2 regions of the Buttiauxella sp. genome follow, and region 2 is predicted to be linked to the other one. Evidence: predicted binding sites of a transcription regulator. Region 2 holds the regulator's gene; the other holds the start of a gene.
What was found. The regulator PurR, encoded in region 2, represses purine synthesis genes. The targets are predictions, from matches to a motif close to CANGCAAACGTTTGCNTG.

Region 1 (3,263 bases), on a different contig from region 2:
GCGGTATGCACCAGGACGTTCCTAAAGAAGACGTGGTAATCACTAGCGTAACCGTAAGCGAATAATTCGCCCGATGGCGATGACGCTTTTTATCGCAGATTTGCATCTGTGTTCAGAAGAACCGGCGATCACCGCCGGTTTTCTGCGTTTTCTGGCGGGCACGGCGCGGGAAGCGGACGCACTCTATATTCTTGGCGATCTGTTCGAAGCCTGGATTGGTGATGACGACCCCGAACCGCTGCACCGCCAAATAGCTCTGGCGATAAAAGAGCTGGTTGATTCTGGTGTGCCCTGCTTCTTTATTCATGGCAACCGCGATTTCCTGCTCGGTAAACGTTTCTCGCGCTTAAGCGCAATGACGTTGCTACCCGAAGAACAGGTTGTCGATTTGTACGGTCGCAAGATGTTATTGCTGCACGGCGATACACTTTGTACCGACGACCACGGTTATCAGGCTTTCCGTAAAAAAGTCCACCAGCCCTGGCTGCAAAGTTTGTTCCTCGCACTCCCCCTGTTTATCCGCAAGCGTGTGGCCGCCAAAATGCGTGCCGACAGTAAAGCCTCGAATAGCAGTAAATCGATGGCAATCATGGATGTGAACGCAAATGCTGTGATTGACGCTCTTGAGCGCCATAAGCTTCAGTGGATGATCCACGGTCATACCCATCGCCCTGAAATTCACGCTCTTTCTGCAAACGGAAAACCCGCGTTTCGCTGCGTGCTTGGCGCCTGGCATACACAAGGGTCGATGATTAAAGTCACAGCCCAGGACGTCGAGTTAATTCCCTTCGAATTTTAATTCATAACCCAGAAAAATATAAACTGCGAATATATTGGCAGCATAATTAACATTGCATTTATATGTCAGGGGTAGACAATCTTTTTTTCATCTAAAAGGATTACCCGTGAAAAACTTAGCAAGATGTTTCTGGATTGGATTTTCTATCAATTTATTTTCTGCAATGATCTTCAGTATCGTTTTTAATTATCTGGCATATGAATTGTTGATGGTAATAAGCAATCGAGATCTAATGATTGTTTTATATCTTATACAAAACCTGCTTTGGGGAGCGCTGGCCGTTGTATTCGTTGCTGCCTTTCTTTTCTCACGCTGGCGGCAGCTGTCTGTATGGCTGATGTCCATCGCCACCCTTGCTCTATTGCCTGTGGGAGCTTTTCTGCTCCACGGTATTTTACGCAGTAACAGCCTTGCTGGTTTTAGTAAACTCGCTTCTTTATCGAAAAAAGAAAATATGGAATGGGAGCAGGTTTATTTATATAACTCCGATAAAGTCATGATCACCTGCGCCGTTTTTTTAGGGCCGGGTTTAGGCCTGGCCTTTAGTTCTGGCTCACTACCCGGAATCATGCTTGCATCGATAGCCGCCGTCTTCCTGTATAACGGGTACCGTTTACATAAGCGCCCGGTGCTGGCCTGGACTACAGAAACGGTCGTCATTACCCCTAATTTATTTTCCGATCCTTTACTTATTCCCCCCGTATTCATTAAAGAAATAGGCATTAACGAAGTCGAAATCGTGATTGATATGGAATATGGCGATCGCACAGAAAAAATTCGTCTGAAAAAATCCTCTATCAAAAATGCGGATCTCAACGTCCTGGAACAGCAATTTTCACAGTACTTGCAAAGGGTCAATCAAGGCGAAAATGAATTAGCTCAAAGCGAATAATTTTCCTCAGTAACCTGGTATACAAAGCAATAACCGGATGACCTGAGCTTTATTTTGTCGCAGTCAGGCATCCGCCGTCATACTTCACTTCGCAGGTATAGAACGTTGCTCATCTGGCATTGCGTGATTATGTGATAAAAAACAGGGAAGAGTAGTACAAACTGCCGTTAACAATCGTTACGCAACCGTTTTCCTTGCTCTATGTTCATGCTATTCTCTGAGCCCTTCTGACCGACCGAGCCACGTTCGGTGATGTTTGCATACCCACAGGAGTTTTGAGACGCATGTCCTCCAACCAGACCCCGGCGCGTATCGCCATTGTCATGGGTTCCAAAAGCGATTGGGCCACCATGCAGTTTGCCGCAGAAATCCTCACAACCCTTGATGTCCCCCACCACGTTGAAGTGGTCTCCGCTCACCGCACTCCCGATAAACTCTTCAGCTTTGCCGAACAGGCAAGCCAAAACGGTTATCAGGTGATTATTGCGGGCGCAGGCGGTGCGGCGCATTTACCGGGCATGATCGCGGCAAAAACCCTGGTTCCAGTGCTGGGTGTGCCAGTGCAGAGCGCGGCTTTAAGCGGCGTCGACAGTCTCTATTCCATTGTTCAAATGCCACGTGGGATCCCTGTCGGAACGCTGGCTATCGGAAAAGCAGGTGCCGCTAACGCCGCACTGCTGGCGGCACAGATCCTCGCGCTGCACGATAAAGAGTTGAATCAGCGCCTGGAAAACTGGCGTCAAAGCCAGACCGACGAAGTGCTGGAAAACCCGGACCCACGGGGTGAAGCATGAAACGCGTTTGCGTGCTGGGGAATGGCCAGTTAGGCAGAATGTTGCGCCAGGCGGGTGAACCGCTGGGTATCGCAGTCTATCCGGTTGGCCTTGATGCTGAGCCGGAAGCCGTGCCCTTTGCGCAAAGCGTGATTACTGCAGAAATTGAGCGCTGGCCTGAAACCGCCCTCACCCGCGAACTGGCTCGCCACAACGCATTTGTGAATCGTGATGTGTTCCCGATTATTGCCGACCGCCTGACACAAAAACAGCTGTTCGATAAGCTTGCGCTGGCGACTGCACCGTGGCAACTGCTGTCCAGCCGCGATCAGTGGGCTGATGTGTTCCAAAACCTCGGCGAACTGGCCATAGTCAAACGCCGTGTTGGTGGTTACGACGGACGCGGACAGTGGCGTTTGCGCAGCCAGGAGACCGACCAACTGCCAGAAGAGTGCTACGGCGAGTGTATCGTTGAGCAAGGCATTAACTTTTCGGGTGAAGTTTCGCTGGTCGGTGCGCGCGGTCATGACGGTACAACCGTGTTTTATCCCCTGACTCACAACCTGCATCAGGATGGCATTCTGCGCACAAGCGTTGTGTTCCCGCAGACCAATATCGAGCAACAACAGCAAGCGGAAGCGATGCTGTCAGCTATTTTGCACGAGTTGAACTATGTGGGCGTCATGGCGATGGAATGCTTTATCACGCCAGACGGTTTGCTGATTAATGAACTCGCCCCACGCGTGCATAACAGCGGCCACTGGACGCAAAACGGTGCATCCATCAGCCAGTTTGAGTT
Region 2 (3,263 bases):
CGCTGTAGACTCGCGAACTGAGCAAGGACAGGAAGCTGACTTTATTGTCTTCAGTTTGTGGATGATGCTGGGTGCGTGGCTTCAGACGGAAGGTCGGGATCATCAGCACAAGCGTAATGACAAATAGCGTGGCGAAAATCGCCTGCCAGTCAAAGTGGGTCAAAATCCAGCTACCCAACAGCGGTGCCAGTGCAGGAGACAGGCCAACCAGCGGCATTATCGTGGCGAAAATACGATTCGCGCGATTCGCCGGATAGTAATCGGTTACCAGAGCCTGCCAGCTGACTGCCGCAGAACAGACGCCGACCGCCTGAACAAAACGCAGCACCAACAGCGCGGTGGCACTTTCGACCCACAGCATGCCAATACAACCCACGGCGAACAGACTTAAACCTGCCAGTAACACCGGTTTACGGCCGAAGTGATCGGACAGCGGGCCCCACATTAACTGGGCAAACGCAAATCCCGCCAGGAACAGACTCAGGCTGGCACTGACCGCCGAGGCATCAGTTTGTAAATCTTGCTGAATGGCAGCGAAAGCAGGCAGATACATGTCTGTGGCGAGGAAGCCCAGCACACTTAATCCAGCCAGCCAGATAAGAAATCCTTTTGAAGGTTGCATATTATTCTCTTGATTTAACGTGCAGGTTAATTACGGCGAGAGTGTACGGAGTGCAATTACGCTTGTGAAACGCTAATATTTGTAGGTTGCGTTCAAAAATTTTGTGAGCAAAGAAATGTGGTCAGAATACTCGCTGGAAGTCATAGATGCGGTGGCGCGCAATGGTAGCTTTAGTGGTGCAGCCCAGGAGTTACACCGCGTTCCGTCTGCCATTAGTTATACGGTGCGGCAACTTGAAGACTGGTTAGCCGTTCCGCTGTTCGAACGGCGGCACCGCGATGTGGAATTAACCCCCGCTGGCGTCTTTTTTCTCAAAGAAGGCCGCTCTGTTATCAAAAAAATGATGACGACACGGCAACAGTGCCAGCAGATCGCAAATGGATGGCGCGGACACCTGGCTATTGCGGTTGATAACATTGTTAAACCGGAGCGAACGCGGCAACTGGTGCTGGATTTTTATCGCCATTTTCCGGACATCGAACTGCGTATCTTCCAGGAAGTGTTCAACGGTGTGTGGGATGCGCTGGCGGATGGGCGTGTCGAAGTGGCGATTGGGGCGACTCAGGCGATTCCTGTTGGGGGGCGTTATGCTTTCCGCGATATGGGAACCTTGAGCTGGCGTTGTGTGGTGGCTTCCACACATCCACTAGCACAGCGCGGTGGGACGCTAAGCGATGATGACCTGCGTGACTGGCCATCGCTGGTGCTTGAAGATACTTCGCGTTCATTGCCTAAACGCATTACCTGGCTTTTGGATAACCAACGCCGGGTGGTGGTGCCTGACTGGCAGTCCGGTTCGGATTGTTTGAGCGCGGGTTTGTGTATCGGCATGGTGCCACTGCATATCGCCAGACCGTGGCTGGCTTCCGGGCAATGGAGCGAGTTAACGCTCGATAATCCTTTTCCTGACGCAGCATGCTGCCTGACCTGGCGGCAAAACGATGCATCGCCCGCATTGGCCTGGTTGTTAGATTATCTTGGGGATAGCGAGACGATGAATCAGGAATGGTTGCAGGAGCCTGAATAAATCAGGCTCCACGAACGGATTTCTCAGGTCGGATAAGCGCAGCGTCATCCGACATTAACTTAACGGCGATAGTCGCGGAACGGACCGTCGGCCACTGAACGGCGTTCAATCAGACGTGGATGCACTTCAATGGACTGCGACTCTTCGCGTTTGTTGACGATCCTGTCCAACAGCATGTTAAACGCTGTTTCACCCAGCGAATCTTTCGGCTGGTGGATGGTGGTTAGTGCCGGTGAGAAGAAACGCGCGTTACGCACGTTGTCATAACCGATAATGGAAATATCCTGCGGCACGCGCAGTCCCATTTCATCAGCGGCACAAATTGCGCCCATCGCCATGATATCGCCTCCACAGAAGACGGCGGTAGGGCGTTGAGGCTGGCCGATGATCTGCTGCATCGCGCGGTAACCCGATTCAGGTTCAAAGTCACCCTGAACAATCCAGTTATCTGGAATAGAAATACCCGCTTCTTCCAGCGCTTTCATAAAGCCTGCGTGGCGACCGCCGCCAGTGTTACGTTCCATCTGACCTGGGATCGCACCAATTTCGCGGTGACCGCGTTCAATCAGATAACGACCCGCCAGGTAACCACCGTGGAAGGCATTATCCACTACCGAGTCGGTGAAATCGGCCCGCGCTTCGCCCCAGTCCATCACCACCATCGGGATGTGACGGTACTCTTCAAGCATGGAGAGCAAGGATTCTGGATATTCAGAGCACATCACCAACAGGCCATCGACACGTTTTTGCGCCATCATTGATAAGTAAGCGCGCTGTTTTTCAAAGTTATTGTGTGCGTTACCCAAAATCAGGGTGTAGCCTTTTTCAAAGCAGCTATTTTCCACCGCTTCGATGATCTCGGCAAAATAAGGTGCTTCGCTGGAAGTGGCAAGCAGACCAATCGTTTTGGTGTGATTAACTTTCAGGCTTCGTGCTACCGCGCTTGGCGAGTAGTGCAATTCTTTAATTGCAGCCCAAACCGCGTTGCGTGTCTCTTCCGCCACAAAACGGGTTTTGTTAATCACATGTGATACGGTTGTAGTGGAAACGTTTGCGCGCTTCGCCACGTCCTTGATTGTCGCCATTAAATTTCACTCCGGGCCATATCGTAAACCCCTGATTACTAATGTGTTAAACGTTTGCGTACGCTGACTCCAAAGGCAACATGGTGGTTGCGGGTATGCCGGGATTGCGACATAAAACGGGAGGAGGGCATTGAATTGACGATACGCAATAAATTAGCGAGGGATTTTGGCCTATCCAGGGGAAAAGTGGAAGAGGGAAAATGGATATCAGGTTAAAACCTGGAGGATTTTTATCTCTGATTGTGGGAAAATCACCCGGACACACCGATTGTATGCCCAAATCAGTTCGATTTGCAGGTAGGTGGCAAATGAACGAATCCCGATGAACTTACTCAAGTAAGTGATTCGGGTGAGAGAGTGAAGCCAACAACCCTGCAAATTGAAGTGAGAAGGGCATGGGGAATAAAAGGAGTTTAGTGATGAGTACCGATCTGAAATTTTCAATCACGACCACGGTTATTGTTTTGGCTTTGATTGTTTGCGGCGCACTGACTGCCGTTCTGCACTGATTAAAATGGGCCGCAATCGC

Region 1: the regulator PurR is predicted to act here: its motif matches at 1,870-1,887, upstream of purE (5-(carboxyamino)imidazole ribonucleotide mutase).

What each region holds. Positions count from the first base shown of each region.
Region 1 is NZ_JBAVHX010000009.1:10,233-13,495, reverse strand. Features, by position in the region: gene ppiB (peptidylprolyl isomerase B) at 1-65, shown strand, start outside; gene lpxH (UDP-2,3-diacylglucosamine diphosphatase) at 80-799, shown strand; gene WBL83_RS07045 (hypothetical protein) at 906-1,691, shown strand; gene purE (5-(carboxyamino)imidazole ribonucleotide mutase) at 1,976-2,485, shown strand; gene purK (5-(carboxyamino)imidazole ribonucleotide synthase) at 2,482-3,263, shown strand, end outside.
Region 2 is NZ_JBAVHX010000010.1:299,339-302,601, forward strand. Features, by position in the region: gene punC (purine nucleoside transporter PunC) at 1-622, opposite strand, end outside; gene punR (DNA-binding transcriptional activator PunR) at 738-1,649, shown strand; gene purR (HTH-type transcriptional repressor PurR) at 1,709-2,734, opposite strand; gene WBL83_RS10195 (YnhF family membrane protein) at 3,154-3,243, shown strand.